Regions from separate parts of the Actinosynnema sp. NPDC023587 genome, predicted to be linked through region 2. Evidence: riboswitches for the same ligand, from Rfam matches in the RefSeq annotation. Region 2 holds a riboswitch; each other region holds the start of a gene.
What was found. Region 2 has a riboswitch for cobalamin ahead of cobN (cobaltochelatase subunit CobN). Riboswitches for the same ligand answer to the same signal wherever they lie in the genome.
Positions count from the first base shown of each region.

Region 1 (7,132 bases), on a different contig from region 2:
CCTCGAACGCGGTGGCGTAGAGGGCCTTGAGCTCCTCGGGCACCCGGTCGATCGGCGCGAGCGAGCCGTCGAAGTACTTCAGGTCCGACACCATCGCCTCGTCCCACAGGCCCAGCGCCTTGAGGTCGTCGACCAGGAAGCGGTTGAGGACGGTGAAGTCGCCGGACATGTTCGACTTCACGTACAGGTTGCGGAACAGCGGCTCGATGGACTGGCCGACGCCGCAGATGTTGGAGATCGTCGCGGTCGGGGCGATCGCCATGGTGTTGGAGTTGCGCATCCCGCCGCGCACCCTGGTGCGCAGCGCGTCCCAGTCCAGGGTGGACGAGGTGTCCATGTCCAGCGCCCCGCCCCGGGCGTCGGCGAGCAGCGCGATCGAGTCGATCGGCAGCACGCCCCGGCTCCACAGCGAGCCCTCGAACGACTCGTAGCTGCCGCGCTCGCGGGCCAGGTCCGCCGACGCCGACAGCGCGTGGTAGCCGATGTGCTCCATGCTGCGGTCGGCGAACTCCACCGCCTCGGGCGAGCCGGGCACGAGCCGCAGGGTGAACAGCGCGTCGCTGAAACCCATCAGGCCCAGGCCGATCGGCCGGTGCCGCAGGTTGGACCGGCGGGCCTCGGGGATCGTGTAGAAGTTGATGTCGATCACGTTGTCCAACATGCGCACGGCGGTGTGGACGGTGCGGTGCAGCCGCTCGGCGTCCAGGCCCTGGGCCGTCACGTGGTTGGCCAGGTTGACCGAGCCGAGGTTGCACACCGCGACCTCGTCGGCGCTGGTGTTCAGGGTGATCTCGGTGCACAGGTTGGACGAGTGCACGACACCGGTGTGCTGCTGCGGGGAGCGCAGGTTGCACGGGTCCTTGAAGGTGATCCACGGGTGGCCGGTCTCGAACAGCATGGTCAGCATCCGCCGCCACAGGTCCGTCGCGCGGACGCGCTTGAACACGCGGATCTCGCCCCGGTCGGCCGCCTCCTCGTAGGCGCGGTAGCGGGTGGCGAAGTCCAGGCCGTAGGAGTCGTGCAGGTCCGGCGTCTCGTCCGGGGAGAACAGGGTCCACTCGGCGTCCGCCTCGACCCGGCGCAGGAACTCGTCGGGCACCCAGTTCGCGGTGTTCATGTCGTGCGTGCGCCGCCGGTCGTCGCCGGTGTTCTTGCGCAGGTCGAGGAACTCCTCGACGTCGACGTGCCAGGTCTCCAGGTACGCGCAGGCCGCGCCCTTGCGCTTGCCGCCCTGGTTCACCGCGACCGCCGTGTCGTTGGCGATCTTGAGGAACGGCACGACGCCCTGCGACTGGCCGTTGGTGCCCTTGATGTGCGCGCCCATGCCGCGCACCGGGGTCCAGTCGTTGCCCAGCCCGCCGGAGAACTTCGCCAGCAGCGCGTTGTTCTGGTAGCCCTGGAAGATGCTCGCCAGGTCGTCGTCGACCGTGGTCAGGAAGCACGACGAGAGCTGGGCCCGGGTGGTGCCCGAGTTGAACAGCGTCGGGGTGGAGCACATGAAGTCGAACGTGGAGAGCAGCTCGTAGAACTCGATCGCCCGCGCCTCGCGGTCGTCCTCGCGCAGCGCCAGGCCCATCGCGACCCGCATGAAGAACGCCTGGGGCAGCTCGTACCGGACGCCGTGGTCGTGCAGGAAGTAGCGGTCGTACAACGTCTGCATGCCCAGGAAGTCGAACTTCGCGTCGCGCTCCGGGCGGATCGCCGCCGCGATGCGCGCCACGTCGAACGACTCCAGCGCGGGGTCCAGCCGGTCCAGCTCGATGCCCAGCCGGACGTAGTCCGGGAAGTAGTCCAGGTAGGACATCTGCTCGCCGGTCGCCTCGACCGGGCGGCCCGCGACCCTGGTCAGCACCTCGCGGCGCAACTGGTCGAGCAGCAGGCGGGCGGCGACGAAGGAGTAGTTCGGCTCGGTCTCCACCAGCGTGCGCGCCGACATCACCAGCGCGACGGCCAGTTCGTCCACCGAGATGCCGTCGTAGAGCGCGCGCCGGACCTCGGAGAGCACCGGGTCCGCCGACACGTCGGCCAGGCCGGCGCACGCCTCGCCGACCACGACCGCGATCCGCGCCCAGTCCACCGGGACGAGGTCGCCGTCCGCGCCCTTGACCCGGAACTGCACCGGCGCGGGTACGACCTGCCGGGCCTTGGCGTGCTCGTCGCGGTACAGCACGTAGGCGCGCGCGACCTTGTGGTGGCCGCCGCGCATCAGCACCAGTTCGACCTGGTCCTGGATCTGCTCGATGTGCAGGGTGGTTTCCGGGCGGGCGTGCTTGAGCAGGGCGCTCTCCACCTGGGCGGTCAACTCCGCCACGAGCGGGTGCAGGTGGGACGCCGCCGCCGCGACGTCACCCTCCACCGCCAGGAACGCCTTGGTCATGGCCACCTGGATCTTGGTGGGGTCGAAGGCCGAGACGGTGCCGTCGCGGCGGATCACTCGAACCTGCGCGACACCGGTGCCCGTGGTTGTGGTCGACAAAGCCCTCTCCTCGCGAGCCTCAACGGCCCGGAGCACGCGGCGACCGCACAGAGCGCGCGCAACGGCGCGACCATCCGTGTCGGCCCGCCCACGAGGCCCCGGACACGCGCGCGCCGGCCGGCGCGCGCATCGACGGCAGGTCTTCGGACTCGCGGACACCCGGCTGTCCAGCCGGACCTACTGGCCGTCGCTTCCCGGGAGCACGCGCTCCCAGTGCTGTCTGACGGCGGTTGTTTCCGCTCACCGCTGCGGGGCAGTCCCGGATTCGCACCGGGTTCCCTCTTGCCTCCTCGGCCCTCGGGGAGGGCGTCGGAACCTTCGACGGGCGAGACACTACATGTTGTAGATCCGTTCGCAACCGGGCCCCACATGGGCGTGTCGCGGGGCGATGTGCATCGCGTGACACGCGTCTCCGGGCCCAGGTCGGCACCTCACCCGCGCCACGCCGCGGTCGGTGGGCCGCGCCGTCGTCGACCGCGAAACGGTTGCGCGGCAGGGAGTTGTGGAGAAGGCGGAACGCGGCTCGCCGGAAACCGGTGCCGGCCGGCGGGAAACGGCCGCATCGCCGACCTCGGAGGCAGCGGGGGGACCGGGCCGGGCTCCCGGACGACTCGGTGACATCCCGCACCGGCACCCGAAGGCGATCGCGGCGGCGGTTCCCGTTCCTCGGGAGAGGTCCCCGCGCTGCGCTACGCTCGCGGGTGCTGGTGGTTCGCCCTGGTCGATCGTCGGTCGGGGCGAGGCAAGAGGGAACCCGGTGGGAGTCCGGGACTGCCCCGCAGCGGTGAGCGGGAACGAAAGCCGTCAACCAAGCACTGCGCGTGAGCGTGGGAAGCGACGGCCGGTAGGCGTGAGGTGTGCGCCCGCGAGTCCGAAGACCTGCCACCCGCCCGCGCGCCCACCGGGTGCGCGGTGTCCGGTGACCTCTCGGGCGGGTCGCGGCGGACGCGGCCTCGCGCCGCCCGCGAAGCGCGCCCCGGGAAGCTCCGGCGTTCACGCACGCTCGCGAGGAGAGAGCTAGTGACCAGTGGAATCGGCACCACCGTCCTGGGCTACCCCCGGATCGGTCCCCGACGGGAGCTCAAGCGGGCCGTCGAGCGGTACTGGGCCGGGCGCATCGACCACGCGGCCCTCTCGGCCGTCGCGGCCGAACTGCGCGCGGCCACCTGGGCGGAACTGCGCGACGCCGGGCTGGACTCGGTACCGTCCAACACCTTCTCGTTCTACGACCACGTGCTGGACACGGCCTTCCTGGTCGGTGCGGTGCCACGGCGCTACCGGCGCGAGTCGGAGCTGGACAGCTACTTCGCGGCGGCGCGCGGCACCGACGAGCTGCCGCCGCTGGAGCTGACCAAGTGGTTCGACACCAACTACCACTACCTGGTGCCCGAGATCGACCCCGACACCGAGTTCCGGCTGGCCGGCGACAAGCCGCTGGCCGAGTACCGGGAGGCCCGCGAGCTGGGGATCACCACCCGGCCCGTGGTGCTGGGACCGGTGACGTTCCTGCTGCTGGCCAAGGGCGCGGACCCGCTGGCCCGGCTGGACGACCTGGTCGACGTCTACGTCGAGCTGCTGGTGGCCCTGTCCGCCGAGGGCGTCGCGTGGGTGCAACTGGACGAACCCGCGTTCGCCGCCGACCGCCCGCCGGCCGAACTGGCCGCGCTCGGCCGGGCCTACACCCGCCTGGCCGCGCTGCACTCCCGGCCGAAGCTGCTGGTCACCGGCTACTACGGCGCGCTCGGCCCGGCGCTGGAGGTGCTGGCGGGCACCGCCGTCGAGGCCATCGGCGTGGACCTCGTCGCGGGCACGGCGGCCGGCGTCGCGAGCGTGCCCGCGCTGCGCGCCAAGACCCTCGTGGCCGGTGTGGTCGACGGCCGCAACGTGTGGCGCACCGACCTGCGGGCCGCGCTGGCCACCGCCGCGTCGCTGCTCGGCTCGGCCGCCGAGGTCGTGCTCTCGACCTCCTCGACGCTGCTGCACGTGCCCTACGACCTGGCCGCCGAGACGGCGCTGGAACCGGAGGTGCGCGGGCGGCTGGCGTTCGCGCGGCAGAAGGTGCGCGAAGTCGTGCTGCTCGGCCAGGCGCTGCGGGACGGCGTGGACGGCGGGTGGGCGGACGTGGCCGACGAGCCGGTCGCCGCTCCCCGCCGGGACGAGACCGTGCGGGCGCGGCTGGCCGCGCTGGGGCCGGAGGACCGCGACCGCGCGCCGTACGCCGAACGCGCCGCCGCGCAGGACGCGCACCTCGACCTGCCCGCGCTGCCCACCACGACCATCGGTTCGTTCCCGCAGACGACCGAGATCCGCACCGCCCGCGCCGGGCTGCGGTCGGGGGAGCTGTCCCGCGACGAGTACGAGGAGCGGATGCGCGAGGAGATCGCGCGGGTGATCGCGTTGCAGGAGGACATCGGTCTGGACGTGCTGGTGCACGGCGAGCCCGAGCGCAACGACATGGTGCAGTACTTCGCCGAGCACCTCGACGGGTTCGCGGTCACCGACCTGGGCTGGGTGCAGTCCTACGGTTCCCGGTGCGTGCGCCCGCCGGTCCTGCACGGTGACGTGTCGCGGCCCGCGCCGATCACGGTGCCGTGGAGCTCCTACGCGCAGTCGCTGACCACGCGGCCGGTGAAGGGCATGCTGACCGGCCCGGTGACGATCCTGGCGTGGTCGTTCGTGCGCGACGACCAGCCGCTGGGCGAGACCGCCGACCAGGTGGCGCTCGCGCTGCGCGACGAGATCGCCGACCTGGAGGCGGCGGGCATCCGGGTCGTCCAGGTCGACGAACCCGCGCTGCGCGAGCTCCTGCCGCTGCGGCGGGCCGACCACGCGGCGTACCTGGAGTGGTCGGTCGGGTCGTTCCGGTTGGCCACCTCGGGCGCGGCGGCGGGGACCCAGGTGCACACCCACCTGTGCTACTCGGAGTTCGGCGAGGTCATCGACGCGATCGACGGCCTGGGCGCGGACGTGACCACCATCGAGGCCGCCCGGTCGGGGATGGAGGTCCTGGACGACCTGCGGTCGGCCGGGTTCGGCCGGGGCGTCGGGCCGGGCGTGTACGACATCCACTCGCCGCGCGTGCCCGGCGTGGACGAGGTGGCCGAGCTGGTCGCCGCCGCGGCGCGGGTCGTGCCGGGCGGGCGGTTGTGGATCAACCCGGACTGCGGGCTGAAGACGCGCGGCTACGCCGAGGTCGAGCCCGCGTTGCGCAACCTGGTCGAGGCCACCCGCCGGGTCCGGGAGACGTCGGCGTGACCTGATCGGGGCGGGTGTCCGGAGCAGTGCGCGGGCACCCGCCCCGACCGGCGCACCGGAGCGCGTGCGACGACGGTCAGCGCAGGGAGACCCACACCGCGCCGGCCGCCGTCCGACCGAGCTCGGCGCGAATCCCGTGCTCGACCGCGAGCACCGCGACGTCCTCCGAGTACGGCGCGGGTTCCAGCAGGCGCAGGTCCGCGTCCAGCACGATGCCGTGGTCGGCGAAGTACTTCAGCAACCCCGCGTCGGAGTCCGAGATGCGCGCCACCCGCACGAGGGCCCCGGCCGGCGCGTCGGGCAGCGCCACCGCGTCGGGGCGGTGGACGGTCCCGTCCGCCGCCGGGATCGGGTCGCCGTGGGGGTCGCGCACCGGGTCGCCCAGGAACGCGGCCATCCGCTCGACCAGCCGGTCGGAGACCGCGTGCTCCAGCACCTCGGCCTCGTCGTGGACCTCGTCCCAGCCGTAGCCGAGCGTCTGGACCAGGAACGTCTCGATCAGCCGGTGCCGCCGCACCATGGCGACCGCGTGCCCCCGGCCGCTGTCGGTGAGGTTCACGCTGCCGTAGCGGGCGTGCCGCAGGAGCCCCTGCTCGGTGAGCCTGCGGACGGCGTCGGACACCGTGGACGGCTTGAGTCCCATGCGCTGCGCCACGACCGACGTGGTCACCGGCGCGTCGGACCACTCCTGGAGGGCCCAGACGACCTTGAGGTAGTTCTGGGCGCTCTCCGGCAGTTCGGCCACCGACATGGGGCCAGGATATCCCGGGAGGTGCTCAACCCCCGCTCGCCTCGGCGCGGGCGCGGGCCGCGACGAGCCGGCGGCCGAGCACGCCGTGGCGCGGTGCGAAGAGGTAGACCAGCAGGAACACCGCGCCCTGCACGAGCACCACCATGCCGCCGGAGGCGGTGTCGAGGTGGTAGCTCAGGTACAGGCCGACCACCGCCGCGCCCACCGACACCGCCGGCGCGATGACCAGCATCCGCCCGAACCGGTCGGTGAGCAGGTAGGCGGTGGAGCCGGGGATGATCAGCATCGCCACCACCAGCACCACGCCCACGACCTGGAGCGCCACCACGCAGGTCAGCGCGAGCAGCCCGAGCAGCGCCGCACCCAGCAGCCTCGGGTTGAGGCCGATGGCGTGGGCGTGCACCGGGTCGAACGCGTAGAGGGTGAAGTCGCGGCGCTTGAGCAGCAGCAGGACCAGCGCGACCGCGCCCAGGACGGCGATCTGCGCCAGGTCGCCGCGGTCCACGCCGAGCAGGTTGCCGAACACGATGTGGTTGAGGTCGGTCTGGCTCGGCGTGACCGAGATCAGCACCAGGCCGAGCGCGAACAGGGTGGTGAACACGATCCCGATGGCCGCGTCCTCCTTGATCCGGCTGGTGTCGCGCACCAGG
Region 1 covers NZ_JBFABG010000013.1:85,867-92,998, reverse strand. The annotation lists gene AB0G01_RS28175 (ribonucleoside-diphosphate reductase subunit alpha) at 1-2,476, opposite strand, end outside; cobalamin riboswitch at 2,593-2,811, opposite strand; cobalamin riboswitch at 3,168-3,378, shown strand; gene metE (5-methyltetrahydropteroyltriglutamate--homocysteine S-methyltransferase) at 3,497-5,731, shown strand; gene AB0G01_RS28165 (metal-dependent transcriptional regulator) at 5,808-6,482, opposite strand; gene AB0G01_RS28160 (metal ABC transporter permease) at 6,508-7,132, opposite strand, start outside.
Region 1: it holds a riboswitch for cobalamin, as region 2 does, so the genes downstream of both, AB0G01_RS28175 (ribonucleoside-diphosphate reductase subunit alpha) here and cobN (cobaltochelatase subunit CobN) in region 2, are expected to answer to the same signal.

Region 2 (7,132 bases):
GAGGACCTGGCGACGCTCGGGGCGTCGCGGGCCACGATGGTCCTGCACCTGGCCGTGCAGCGGATCGCCGAGGTGGTCGCCGAGCTGCTGCCCTCCTACGGGCCGCGCTGCCCGGCGGCGGTCGTGGCGCACGCGAGCCGGGCCGGGGAACTCGTGCTGCGCGGCACGCTCGCCACCATCGCCGGGCAGGTGGCCGACGCCGGGGTGAAGCGGACGGCGGTCATCGTCGTGGGCGCGGTGCTGGCCGCCGAGGGCTTCCCGGACAGCCACCTGTACTCCACCGCCCGCTGCCGCCCGTGACGTCCGGCGGGGACCGGCTCGCGGAGCCGGCGCGGACGGTCCTGGTGCTCGGCGGCACGGGCGAGGCGCGGGAACTCGCCCGGCGCGCCGCACCCCTGGCCCGGGTGGTGTCGTCGCTGGCCGGTCGGGTGGCCTCGCCCCGGTTGCCGGAGGGGGAGGTGCGGGTCGGCGGGTTCGGCGGCGTGGCCGGGCTGGTCGCCTACCTGCGGGCCGAGCGGGTGGCCGCCGTGGTCGACGCCACCCATCCGTTCGCGGACCGCATCACGGCCAACGCGCTCGCCGCGACCGCCGAGGCGGGTGTGCCGCTGCTGGTGCTGCGCCGACCGGGCTGGGCGGAGCGGGCGGGCGACCGCTGGACGTGGGTCGACTCGGTCGCGGAGGCGGCGCGGGTGGTCGGCGGCCGGCGGGCGTTCGTGACCACCGGGCGGGACGGGCTGGGCGCGTTCGCCGCCGGCGTGGCGCGGACCGTCGACCCGCCGGCCGGGCCCACCGCGCTGGAGGTCGTGCTGGCTCGCGGTCCGTACGACGTGGACGGTGAGCTCGCGCTGATGCGCCGCCACGCCGTGGAAGTCCTGGTCACCAAGGACAGCGGCGGCGACATGACGGCGGCCAAGCTGGTCGCCGCGCGCGCCCTCGGGCTGCCGGTGGTGGTGGTCCGCCGCCCGCCCGCGCCCGCCGCGCCGACCGTGGCGACGGTCGACGCGGCGCTGACGTGGCTCGGATCGGGTGCCGGCGGCGCTCAGGACGGGTAGCGCCGGGGCGTGAACACCACGCCGCGCCCGGTGCGCAGGGTCTGCGAGGAGCCGATGATCAGCAGGCACCGCATGTCGATCGCCGCCGGGTCGAGGTCGGCCAGCCGCACGACCCGCACGTCCTCCTCGGGCCCGCCGACGTCCCGGCCGATCACCACCGGCGTGTCCGGCGAGCGGTGCCGGAGCAGCAGCTCGCGCGCCGCCTCGACCTGCCGGCGGCGGCTGCGCGAAGCCGGGTTGTAGATCGCGATCACCAGGTCGGCCCGCGCGGCGGCCTCCAGCCGCTCGGCGATGACCTCCCACGGCTTGAGCCGGTCGGACAGCGAGAGCACGCAGTAGTCGTGGCCCAGCGGCGCGCCGGCCCGGCTCGCCACGGCGTGCGCGGCGGTCACGCCGGGCAGCACCCGGACCGGGACGTCCGCGAACTCCTCCTCGGCGGCCACCTCCAGCACCGCGCCGGCCATCGCGAACACGCCCGGGTCGCCGGAGGAGACCACCGCGACCTTCCGGCCGCGCTTCGCCAGGTCCAGCGCGAACGCGGCGCGCTCGGACTCGACCCGGTTGTCCGAGGCGTGCTTGCGCTGCCCCGCGACGTCGGCCACCCGGTCGAGGTAGGTGACGTACCCGACGAGGTCCTCGGCCTCGGCCAGCGCCTGCCGCGCCTCGGGCGTGAGCCACTCCGGACCCGCCGGGCCCAGCCCCACCACGACGACCTGCCCGCGCCCGGTCGACGGGTGCCCGGCGGGAGCGGACTCGGCGGGAGCGGACTCGGCGGGTGCGGCTTCGGCGGGCGGGTGCCCGGCGGGTGCGGCTTCGGCGGGTGCGGGTTTGCTGGGCAGCAGGGCCAGGGAGAAGTACGGCACGCCGTCCGGGTCGACCTCGGCCAGCGGCGCGGTGCGCTGGCCGCCGGTCGTCGCGCGCTCCACGTACCACGCCTCGTCCAGCCGCCCGGCGCGCTCCAGCGCCTCCCGCACGCGCGGGAACGTGCGGCCCAGCTTCACCACCGCCACCGGGTCGCCCGTCGCGAGGTGCGCGGTCAGCGCGTCCACGGGCAGCGTGCCCGGCAGCACGGTCAGCACCTCGTCCCGCTCCACCAGCGGCCGGCCGATCACCGCCGAACCGGCGCTGACCGACGTGACGCCGGGGACCACCTCGGCCGGGTACCTGTCCGCGAGCCGCTTGTGCAGGTGCATGTAGGACCCGTAGAAGAACGGGTCGCCGGCGGCCAGCACCACGACGGTCCGCCCGGCGTCCAGGTGCGCGGCCAGCCGCGCGGCGCACTCGGCGTAGAACGCGTCGATCTCGCCCTGGTAGTCGTCGGAGTCCTCGGTGGTGACCGGGTAGACGAGCTGCTCCTCGATCTGGTCACCGCGCAGGTACGGTTCGGCGATCCGGCGCGCGACGCTGCGGCCGTGCCGGGCGCTGTGGAACACCACGACGTCGGCTTCGCCGATCAGCCGGGCGGCCTTCACGGTCACCAGTTCCGGGTCGCCGGGACCGACCCCGACGCCGTAGAGCCTGCCGGTCATTCGTCCTCGCTCGCGATCGCGTTGACGGCCGCCGCGGTCATCGCGCTGCCACCGCGCCGACCGCGCACGACCAGGTGCTCCAGACCGCTCTCCGCGAGGGCCTGCTTGGACTCGGCGGCCCCGATGAACCCGACCGGGATGCCCAGCACGGCGGCGGGCCGGGGAGCGCCCGCGGCGATGAGGTCGAGCAGGTGGAACAGGGCGGTGGGCGCGTTGCCGATGGCGACCACCGCGCCGTCGAGCCGGTCGCCCCACAGCTCCAGCGCCGCCGCGCTGCGGGTGTTGCCGATCTCCCGCGCCAGCGCGGGCACCCGTGCGTCGCCGAGCAGGCACAGCACCTCGTTGTCGGCGGGCAGCCTGCCCCGGGTCACGCCGGACGCGACCATCCGCGCGTCGCACAGCACCGGCGCGCCGGCCAGCAGCGCACCCCGCGCGGCGGCGACCACGCCGGGGGAGTGGCCGATGTCGTCGACCAGGTCGACCATGCCGCACGCGTGGATCATCCGCACCGCGACCCGCGCGACGTCCGCCGGCAGACCCGACAGGTCGGCCTCGGCCCGGATGGTGGCGAACGACCGGCGGTAGATCTCCGCGCCGTCTCTGATGTAGCTGGTCACCTGATCTCCTCGTACCCGTCGCCGGTCGCGACGAACTCCACCACGTCGCCCGCCGGCCGGCCGCACCGCCGGGCGCAGCCCGACCAGTGCACCGAGCCCCGGTGCGGGGTGCCGATCCAGCGGCTCGCGTCCGCCCGCACGTCGGTCAGGGATTTCGCGCAGCCCGGCCGGCCGGTGCACGCGGACACCCCGTGCCACGGCGACGCGGGGTCGGTGAACAGGCCCGACGTGTCCGTCCCCGGCGGCACCACGACGCTGCGCCACGGGGTGACCCGGACCGGCGTGCCGGCCAGCAGCCGGGCGTCCAACCGGCCCAGCGGCACACCCGCCACCACCCGGTCGCCGTGCGGGCCGGGTGCGACCGGAATCACAGCGGGCGCGACGACCGCTGGCCCCGGGACGCCCAGCGCGGCGGTGATCCGCCGCACACCGCCGTCCACTTCGGACAAGCGCCACGCGGTGCCCCGGATCGCCTGGAACTCGCGCGCGGCGGCGACCACGGACGCCACCGGGTCCGTCACGCGCAGTCCCGAGTCGCGGCCGGCCAGGAACAGCGCGTCACCCACCAGGCCGATGTCCCCGCCCAGACCGCTCACCGCCGCACCGATCGTGACCAGGAAGCGGCCGGGCAGGTCGGCCAGGCCGGGCACCCGGCACAGCGCGGCGTCCACCGCGTCCACCAGGTCCTGGTTGTCCTCCAGCGGCGCGGCGATGATGTTGCGCATCCGCTCGTGGGTCGGCGAGGGCAGCAGCCCGGCGGCGCGCAGGCGTGCGCCCAGCTCGTGCTCCGCACCCGGGGCCAGGCCCCTGATCTGCACGTTCGCCCGCGAGGTGAGCTCGATCCCGCCGTCGCCCAGCTCCAGCGCGGCCCGCCGGAGGACGTCGAACCGGGCGGCGGTCAGCGTGCCGCCGGGCAGCCGCACCCGCGCCAGCCCGCCGTCGGCGGCCCGGTGCACGTCGACCGCGCCGGGGCAGGCGTCGGGGCGCTCGCGGTCCTGGGGCATGGGCTGGATGCTAACCGCCCGTTAGGGTGACCTCCGAACGGCGAAGCAACAGGAGGAAGCCGGTGTGAATCCGGCGCGGTCCCGCCACTGTGACCGGGCGCGAGCCCGGGAGTCAGGAACTCCGCCCGCCGTCCCCTACGACCGGGGCGAGGACCCCCGAGGGATGGAGCCCGCACGTGATCCTGCTGCTGTCGACCTCCGACACGGACCTGCTGTCCGCCCGCTCCAGCGGTGCCGACTTCCGACTGGGCAACCCCGCCCGGCTGACCCCGGACGACCTGCCCGCCCTGGTGGAGGGCGTCGACCTGGTGGTGGTGCGCATCCTGGGCGGTCGGCGGATGTGGGAGGAGGGCCTGGACCGGCTGCTGGCCGGTCCCCGCCCGGTCGTGGTGCTGGGCGGTGAGCAGAACCCGGACGCGCCGCTGATGGAGCTGTCCACGGTGCCCGGCGGCGTCTGCGCCGAGGCGCACGCCTACCTGGCGCACGGCGGCCCGGTGAACCTCGCCGAGCTGCACAAGTTCCTGTCCGACACGGTCCTGCTGACCGGGTTCGGCTTCGACCCGCCGGAGGCCGCGCCGAACTGGGGCGTGCTGGAGCGGCCGGCGGTCGAGGGCGACGGGCCGGTGGTCGCGGTCCTGTACTACCGGGCGCACCACGTGGCCGGGAACACCGCCTTCGTGCACGCCCTGTGCGACGCGGTCGAGGAGAAGGGCGGCCGGGCGCTGCCGGTGTACTGCGCGTCGCTGCGCACCGCCGAACCGGCGTTGCTGGCCGAGCTGCGCAAGGCCGACGCGCTGGTGGTCACCGTGCTGGCGGCGGGCGGCACGAAGCCCGCCACCGCGTCGGCCGGCGGTGACGACGACGCCTGGGACGTGGGCGCGCTGGCGGAGCTGGACGTCCCGGTCCTGCAAGGGCTCTGCCTGACCAGCAGCCGCGCGGCGTGGGACGGCAACGACGACGGGCTGTCCCCCCTGGACACCGCGACGCAGGTGGCGATCCCCGAGTTCGACGGCCGGATCATCACCGTCCCCTTCTCCTTCAAGGAGATCGACGAGGACGGCCTGACCGTGTACGTGGCCGACCCGGAACGCGCGCTGCGCGTCGCCGGGATCGCGGTGCGGCACGGGCGGCTGCGGCACATCCCGCCGGCCGAGCGCAAGATCGTGGTCATGCTCTCGGCGTACCCGACGAAGCACTCGCGGATCGGCAACGCGGTCGGCCTGGACACCCCCGCCAGCACGGTCCGGCTGCTGGCCGCGTTGCGGGACAACGGCTACGACATCGGCACCGGGCTGCCGGGCGTGGCCGACCTCGACGGCGACGCGCTGATCCACGCGCTCATCGCGGCCGGCGGCCAGGACGCCGACTGGCTGACCGAGGAGCAGCTCCAGGGCAACCCGGTGCGGCTGCCCGCCGGGCGCTACCGCGAGTGGTACGCGACGCTGCCCGCCGACACCCGCGCGGACATGGAGCGGCACTGGGGCGAAGCGCCCGGCGAGCTGTTCGTGGACCGCTCGAAGGACCGCGAGGGCGAGATCGTGCTGGCCGGCCTGCGGTCGGGCAACGTGGTGGTGATGGTCCAGCCGCCGCGCGGGTTCGGCGAGAACCCGATCGCCATCTACCACGACCCGGACCTGCCGCCGAGCCACCACTACCTGGCCGCGTACCGCTGGCTGGAGGCCGAATTCGGCGCGGACGCCGTGGTGCACGTCGGCAAGCACGGCAACCTGGAGTGGCTGCCCGGCAAGACGGTCGGCATGTCCGCCGGCTGCGGGCCGGACGCCGCGCTGGGCGACCTGCCGCTGATCTACCCGTTCCTGGTCAACGACCCGGGCGAGGGCACGCAGGCCAAGCGCCGCGCGCACGCGACCCTGGTCGACCACCTGGTGCCGCCGATGGCCCGCGCGGACAGCTACGGCGACATCGCGCGCCTGGAGCAGCTCCTCGACGAGCACGGCAACATCGCCGCGATGGACCCGGCCAAGCTGCCCGCGATCCGCGCGCAGATCTGGACCCTGATCCAGGCCGCGAAGCTGGACCACGACCTCGGGTTGGCCGACCGGCCGCACGACGCCGAGTTCGACGAGCTGATCCTGCACGTGGACGGCTGGCTGTGCGAGGTGAAGGACGTCCAGATCCGGGACGGCCTGCACGTCCTCGGCGAGGCACCGACCGGGGCCGCCCGGGTCAACCTGGTGCTGGCCATCCTCCAGGCCAAGCAGGTGTGGGCCGGCCAGGTGGCCGCGCTGCCCGGTCTGCGGGAAGCGCTGGGGCTCAAGGACAACACCCGCACCGCCACCGACGCCGTCGAGGCGCGGGCGCGGGAACTCGTGGAGGCCATGGAGGCGGCGGACTGGGACCCGGCGGTCGCCCGGACGGTGACCGACGACGAGGACGTCGCGCGCATCCTGGAGTTCGGCGCGCTGGAGGTGGTGCCGCGCCTGGCCCGCACCACCGACGAGATGACCAACGTGCTGCACGCCTTGAACGGCGGGTACGTGCCGGCGGGCCCGAGCGGATCTCCGTTGCGGGGCTTGGTGAACGTGCTGCCGACCGGCCGCAACTTCTACTCGGTGGACCCGAAGGCGGTGCCGTCGAAGCTGGCCTGGGAGACCGGTCAGGCGATGGCCGACTCGCTGCTGGAGCGCTACCGCGCGGACACCGGCGAGTGGCCACCGTCGGTGGGCCTGTCGGTGTGGGGCACCTCGGCGATGCGCACCTCCGGCGACGACATCGCGGAAGTGCTGGCGCTGCTGGGCGTCCGGCCGGTGTGGGACGACCAGTCGCGCCGGGTGACCGGCCTGGAGGTCGTGCCGCTCGCCGAGCTCGGCCGGCCGCGCATCGACGTGACGGTGCGGATCTCCGGTTTCTTCCGGGACGCCTTCCCGCACGTGGTGGCGTTGCTGGACGACGCGGTGCGGCTCGTGGCC
Region 2 covers NZ_JBFABG010000007.1:249,421-256,552, reverse strand. The annotation lists gene cobM (precorrin-4 C(11)-methyltransferase) at 1-300, shown strand, start outside; gene AB0G01_RS20875 (cobalt-precorrin-6A reductase) at 297-1,052, shown strand; gene AB0G01_RS20870 (precorrin-2 C(20)-methyltransferase) at 1,040-2,581, opposite strand; gene AB0G01_RS20865 (precorrin-8X methylmutase) at 2,578-3,198, opposite strand; gene AB0G01_RS20860 (hypothetical protein) at 3,195-4,202, opposite strand; cobalamin riboswitch at 4,211-4,345, shown strand; gene cobN (cobaltochelatase subunit CobN) at 4,379-7,132, shown strand, end outside.

Region 3 (7,132 bases), on a different contig from region 2:
CCGTGCTCGGCGGCGGTGACCAGGCCCAGGTGCCGCGAGGGCAGCCGGAACCGGTCGTCGCGCGGCAGCACGCCCAGCACGTCGAGCCCGACCTCGGCGCACGCCCCGCGCAGCACGTGCTCGTGCCGTGCGGAGCCGACCTGGTTGAGGATCACACCGCCCAGCCGCACGGTCGGGTCGTAGCCCCGGAAGCCGTGCAGCAGCGCGGCCAGGCTGCGGCTCTGGCCGCGCGCGTCCACCACGAACAGCACCGGCGCGGACAGCAGTTTCGCGACGTGCGCGGTGGACCCGATGCCCTCGGTGTCCACCCGCCCGTCGAACAGGCCCATCACGCCCTCGACCACGGCCAGGTCGCAGCCGCGCGCGCCGTGCGCGAACAGCGAGGCGACCCGGTGCTCACCGACCATGACCGGGTCCAGGTTGCGCCCCGGGCGGCCGGTGGCCAGCCCGTGGTAGCCGGGGTCGATGTAGTCCGGCCCGACCTTGAAGGGTGCCACCCGGTCCCCGGTGCGGCGCAGCGCCGCCATCAGGCCGGTGGCCACGGTGGTCTTGCCGCTGCCCGACGCGGGGGCGGCGACCACCAGGCGGTTCACCACTCGATCCCCTTCTGGCCCTTCTGCCCCGCGTCCATCGGGTGCTTGACCTTGGTCATCTCCACCACGAGGTCGGCGGCGTCGACCAGCGCCGGCGGCGCGTACCGGCCGGTGATCACGACGTGCTGGTGGCCGGGCCGGTCGCGCAGGGCGGTGACGACCTCGTCCACGTCGACCCAGCCCCAGTGCAGCGGGTAGGTGAACTCGTCCAGCACGTACACGCCGTGCTGCCCGGCGGCGAGCCGGCGGGCGATCTCCCGCCACCCCTCCAGCGCGGCGGCGGCGTGGTCCTCCTCGGTGCCCGCCTTGCGGGACCAGGACCAGCCCTCGCCCATCTTGTGCCACTCGACCGGGCCGCCCTCGCCGGTCTCCTCGTGCAGCCGGCCCAGCGCGCGGAAGGCCGACTCCTCGCCGACCTTCCACTTCGCCGATTTCACGAACTGGAAGACGCCGATGGACCACCCCTGGTTCCACCCGCGCAGCGCGAGCCCGAAGGCGGCGGTGGACTTCCCCTTCATCTCCCCGGTGTGGAGGATGGTCAGGGGCCGGTTGCGCCGCTGTCTCGTGGTGAGCCCGTCGACCGGGACGACGGACGGCTGACCTTGGGGCACGGTGGTCTCCTAGGCGGCCCGCGCGGCGCGCACGACGCCGGCGACCTGGTCGGCGGACAGTTCTTCCAGGCGCAGGCAGACGGCCTCCAGCGCCTCGGCGACGCGGCCCGCGAGGCCGAGCCGGACGTGGCCGGACTCGCAGTCCACGACCACGGCGGCCACCTCGTCGGCGGCCAGCAGGCCGGCCGCGCGCAGGGCGTCGCGCATCGGGTCGCCGCCGGCACCGGAGGCGGTGGCGCGACCGTCGGTGAGCAGCACCAGCAGCGGGCGGCGGCGCGGGTCGCGGACCCGCTCGGAGGCCAGCACCCGGCGGGCGCGCAGCAGGCCGTCGGCGAGCGGGGTGCGCCCGCCGGTGCGCAACTGCCGCAGCCGGGCCGCCGCCGCGTCCACGGAGTTCGTCGGCGGCAGGGCGGTTTCCGCGCCGGAGCCCCGGAACGTGATCACCCCGACCTTGTCCCGGCGCTGGTAGGCGTCGCGCAGCAGGGAGATCACCGCACCGCTGACCACGGCCATGCGCTGCCGCGCGGCCATCGAGCCGGAGGCGTCGACCACGAACAGGACCAGGTTGCTCTCCTTGCCCTCCCGGACCGACCGCCGCAGGTCGGTGCCGCGCAGCACCAGGCCGGGACCGCTGCGCCCGCGCGCGGCCTGGAACGGGGCCGCCGCGCCGAGCGTGCCGACCAGGTGCAGCCCTGAACCGTCCACAGTGGACGAACGAACGACGCGGCCGGTGCGCGCGCGGGCCCGGGAGCGCTTGCCGGGCGCGCCTTCGCCGACGCCGGGCACCTGGAGCAACCGGGCCTTGAACGCCGGCGCGGGGGCGTGCGAGCGCTCACCGGACGAGCCGCCGGGCCGCTGCGGTGACGAACCGTTCGCGGAGGGCTCCGGGGCGTCGGGCGGCACCCCGCCGCCGTCGTCCGGCCCGTCCGGGTCGTCGTCCGGGCCGGGGCCGTCACCGGGGTCGTCGCCAGGGCTGTCGGGGTCGTCAGGGCCGTCGTCGGGATTGTCGGGGCCGGCGTGCTCGGCACCCTGCCGCAGGGCGTCTTCGAGCTGCTCCTCCTCCAGACCGGGCTCGTCGAACGGGTCGCGGCGCTTGCGGTGCGGCAGCGCCAGCCGGACGGCGGCCTCGACGTCCCGCTCGGCGACCTCGGCCGCTCCGCGCCACGCGGCGTGCGCGACGGCCGTGCGGGCGACCACCAGGTCCGCGCGCATCCCGTCGACGTCGAACGCGGCGCAGATGCCGGCGATCCGGCGCACCTCGGCGTCCGGCAGCACGACCGAGGCCAGCCGGTCGCGGGCCTCGACGATCCGGGCGGCCAGCGCGGTGTCCTCGTCGGCCCACCTGGCGGCGAACGCGGCCGGGTCGGCCTCGTAGGCGAGCCGGCGGCGGATCACCTCGGTGCGGGTGCCCACGTCCCGGGCCGCCCGGACGGCCACCGTGAGGCCGAAGCGGTCCAGCAACTGGGGCCGCAACTCGCCTTCCTCGGGGTTCATGGTGCCCACGAGGAGGAACGAGGCGGCGTGCGAGACGGAGACGCCTTCGCGCTCGACGTGCGCGCGGCCCATCGCGGCGGCGTCCAGCAGCAGGTCGACCAGGTGGTCGTGCAGCAGGTTGACCTCGTCCACGTAGAGCACGCCGCGGTGCGCGGCGGCCAGCAGGCCGGGCTGGTAGGCCCGCACGCCCTCGGTCAGCGCGCGCTCCAGGTCCAGCGACCCGATCAGCCGGTCCTCGGTCGCGCCGACCGGCAGCTCCACCAGGCGCGCGGGGCGGCGCTGCGCCGGGCCGCCGTCGTGCGGGCCGTCCGGGCAGTCGGCGTCCACCGACGGGTCGCAGCCGAAGCGGCAGCCCGCGACGACCTCCAGGGTCGGCAGCAGCGCGGCCAGGGCGCGGACCACGGTCGACTTCGCGGTCCCCTTCTCGCCTCGGACCAGCACCCCGCCGATACCGGGGTGCACGGCGTTGAGCACCAACGCCGTGCGGAGGTCGTCGTGGCCGACGACGGCGGAAAAGGGGAAACGCGCGCCCATGCGGCGGTGTCCTTCCTCGGGTGTCCACGCCCGGGTCCGGTCTCGGAGATCGGGGGCCGAGTTCCTGACTCCCGGTTGCACGTACCCGGTCACAGTGGCGGGACCGCGCCGGATTCCCACCGGCTTCCTCACGCACCCCCTACAGCCCCGGCATCGTCGCACTTCGGTCGACCGGCTCCAAGCCCCCGGCGGGCACCGCCCTGGCGAGCGCCGTCACACCCGAACGGACCCACGGCACCGGCAACACCTCCGGCGGACCCGGTGGTGGGCCCCTCGCCGCACCGCCACCGGCAGCCTGACCTGCGCGGTCACCTTCCGGAGCGGTGGTGGGCGAGGGTGGCGGGTCGGGCGGGCGGCAGTGACCAGGCTCTCGGGGTCGACGACCCGCGCACGACCGGATCACGGCCCGGTCCAGCGCTATCCGTTCAGCGCGACCCGGACGGCGAGCGGTGCGCGGAAGGACAGCAGCCCGAGCATCGGCGGCGGCTCGGCGGAGGCCAGGCGCAGATCCGGGAAGCGCTCGAACGCCTCCCGCACCACCACTTCCGCCTCCAGCCGGGCCAGCCCCGCGCCGAGGCAGAAGTGCCGGCCGAAGCCGAACGCCAGGTGCTTGCGCGCGTTCGGCCGCACCGGGCACAGCCGGTCCGGGTCCGCGAACACCTCCGGGTCGGACCCGGTGCCCGCCAGCATCAGCAGCAGCGGCGCGCCCGCCGGCACGGCCACGCCGGAGAGCACCACCGGCTCGGCCGCCACCCGCCGCCAGGTGCTGACCGGCGGGTCGCGGCGCAACACCTCCTCCACCACCCGCCCGGCCAGGCCCGGCTCGCCCAGCCGCGACCACAGGTCGCCCTGCCGCAGCACCGCGTCGAACACCGCGCACAGCAACTGGGTGGTCGTCTCCTGGCCGGCGATGAACAGGAAGTAGCAGAGCCCGGCCGCCTCCCGGACCGGCACGTCGCGCAGCGCGCCGAACAGGTCGTCGTCGCCGCGCGCGGCCCGCAGCCGGCGGGTCAGCCAGCGGTGGAACTCGGCGGTCGGCGTCGCCAGCTCGTGCTGGCGCTCGGGGGACGGGTTGCCCCAGAACAGCTCCAGCGACGCCGCGCCCCACCGCTTGAGCAGCGGGACGTCGACGTCCTCGACGCCCAGCACCTCCATCAGCACGATGGCGGGCAGGTCGCGGGCCAGCGCGGGGTGCAGGTCGGCGACCGGACCGGTCAGGCCGGCGAGCCGCTCGCGCGCCAGCTCGGCGATCCGCGGTCGCAGCGCCGCCACCCGGGCGGGCGTGAGGAACCGGGCGACGAGCCGGCGCAGCCCGGCGTGGGAGTCGGTGCCGTTGTTGGCCAGCGTCGGCGGCAGGGAGAAACCCGCGCGGGCCAGCACCCGCAGCACCGGGCGCGGGATGGCGGTGACCGCGGTGAGCGCGTTGTCCGGGTGGAACCGACGCGGGTCGGCCAGCACCGCGCGCACGTCGTGGTACCGGCTGACCAGCCACAGGCCGGTGGCCTCGTCCCGGTGCACCGGTGCGTTCACGCGCAGCGAGCGCAGGTCTTCGGAACCGAGCTGGAAGAGGTCCACGCCGGGACGTTAACGGCCGGGTGCGACACTCCCGGCGTGAGTGTGAGCACAGAGGCGGCGACCGGACCCGAGTCGGTGTTCGACTGGATCGACACCCGCGCGGAAGCCCGCGCGAAAGCCGGGCTGGCCCGCCGGGTGCGCCCCCGCCCGGCCGAGTCGACGGACCTGGACCTGGCGTCCAACGACTACCTCGGAATGGCCCGCGACAAGCGGGTGATGGGCGCGGCGGCGGCGGCCTCGCTGCGCTGGGGCGCGGGTGCCACGGGCTCCCGGCTGGTCACCGGTTCGACCGAGCTGCACACCGAGCTGGAGTACGAGCTCGCGAACTTCTGCGGTGCGCAGTCGGCGCTGGTGTTCTCCTCCGGCTACCTGGCGAACCTGGCCGCGCTCACCGCCCTGTCCGGTCCGGGCACCGCGATCGTGGCCGACCAGCACATCCACGCGTCGCTGATCGACGGCACCCGGCTGTCCAAGGCGGACGTGGTGGTGGCCGGGCACTGCGACGTGCCGCAGGTCGGGCACGCGCTGTCCACCCGGGGCAAGCGGCGGGCGCTGGTGGTCACCGACTCGGTGTTCTCGGTGGACGGCGACCTGGCCCCGCTGGTCGAGCTGGTCGCGGCCTGCCGGGAGCACGGCTCGGGGCTGGTCGTGGACGACGCGCACGGCCTGGGCGTACTCGGCGAGGGTGGCCGGGGTGCGGTGCACGCCGCCGGCCTGGCGAAGGCCGCGGACGTGGTGACGACCGTGACGCTGTCCAAGTCGCTGGGCGCGCAGGGCGGCGCGGTGCTCGGCCCCGGCCGGGTGATCAGGCACCTGGTGGACACCGCGCGGCCGTTCATCTTCGACACCGCGCTCGCACCGGGCAGCGTGGCGGCGGCGCTGGCCGCGCTGAAGGTGCTGCGCGAGGAGCCGGACCGCCCGGCGCGCGCCCTGGCCGTGGCGCAGGACCTGGCCGCCCGCCTGCGGGACAGGGGCCTGCCGGTCAGCAACCCGAGCGCGGCGGTGATCTCGGTGCGGGCACCCTCGGCCGAGGCGGCGCTGGACTGGGCCGAGGCGTGCCGGGCGCAGGGCGTGCGGGTCGGCTGCTTCCGGCCGCCGTCGGTCCCCGACCAGGTCTCCCGGCTGCGGCTGACCGCGCGGGCCGACCTGACCGAGGACGACGTGGCGCGGGCCGTGCGGGTGATCAGCGAGACCGGCGCATCCGCAGGTGCGGTATCCCGTCCTCGATGAACTCCGCACCCTCGGGCATGAACCCGAACGAGGCGTAGAAGTCGGCCACGTAGGTCTGCGCGTCCAGCACGCACACCCGCCGGCCGACCTCGACCAGCGCGGCCTCCACCAGCCGCCGGCTGTAGCCGCGCCCGCGCGCGGCCCGCGCCGTGCAGACCCGGCCGATCCGGAACGTGCCGTCGGGTTCCTCCAGCAGCCGCAGGTAGGCCTGCGGCTGCGGTGAGCCGTCCGACTCCAGCCAGAAGTGCCTGGTATCAGATTCCAGGTCGCGGCCGTCCAGGTCCGGGTAGGGGCAGGACTGCTCGACCACGAAGACCTCGCCGCGCAGTTTGAGCAGGGCGTAGAGCTGCGCGGAGGTCAGATCCGCTGACCACTTGCGGCGCAGTGTGGCCGGATGGGGATGCGAGCGCACACCGCGTTGGTACCACAGTCTCAGAGTTGCCCGAGGTAGTGGCTCACCCTCGTGTAGACGCCCGGCTCGCCCGCCCGCGCGCAGCCGTGACCGTAGGAGACGACCCCTACCAGCAGGCCGTCCACGACGAGCGGCCCGCCGGAGTCGCCTTCGCAGGCGTCCTTGCCGCCCTCCGGGTAGCCGGCGCAGACCATCGCCTCCGGGCGATAACCGTTGACGGCTTTCGCGCACTCGGCATCCGCCCACACCGGCAGGTCCACCTGGCGCAGCGTCCGGCTCGGCGCGGCCAGCTCGGTGGTGCGGCCCCAGCCCAGCACGGTCGCCCGGTCGCCCGCGCGGGCCTCGCCCACGCCGATCGGCTGGAACGCGACCGGCTCGGCGAGCGTGAGGGCGGCCAGGTCGTCGCCCTCGGCCACGGTCCGGAACGCCGGGTGCCGGTGGACCTCGCGCACCGCGACCTGGCGGCCGGCGCGGGTGTCCAGGTCGCGCCGGCCGACGACCACGCGGAAGTCGGCGGGCCGCCGGTCGCGGTCCTGGAGCGTGGCGTGCTCGATCGTGCAGTGGCCGGCGGTGAGGACCTTCTGGGGCGCGACGAGCACGCCGCCGCAGAAGAAGTTGCCCCGCGCGTCGAACAGCGCGACCGCCCACGGGGTGTCCGGGGCGCTCTGGCCGCCCACCACGGC
Region 3 covers NZ_JBFABG010000004.1:362,496-369,627, forward strand. The annotation lists gene AB0G01_RS14010 (cobyrinate a,c-diamide synthase) at 1-593, opposite strand, end outside; gene cobO (cob(I)yrinic acid a,c-diamide adenosyltransferase) at 590-1,204, opposite strand; gene AB0G01_RS14020 (putative cobaltochelatase) at 1,214-3,232, opposite strand; cobalamin riboswitch at 3,270-3,396, opposite strand; gene AB0G01_RS14025 (cytochrome P450) at 3,650-4,807, opposite strand; gene AB0G01_RS14030 (8-amino-7-oxononanoate synthase) at 4,850-6,037, shown strand; gene AB0G01_RS14035 (GNAT family N-acetyltransferase) at 5,991-6,449, opposite strand; gene AB0G01_RS14040 (serine protease) at 6,470-7,132, opposite strand, start outside.
Region 3: it holds a riboswitch for cobalamin, as region 2 does, so the genes downstream of both, AB0G01_RS14020 (putative cobaltochelatase) here and cobN (cobaltochelatase subunit CobN) in region 2, are expected to answer to the same signal.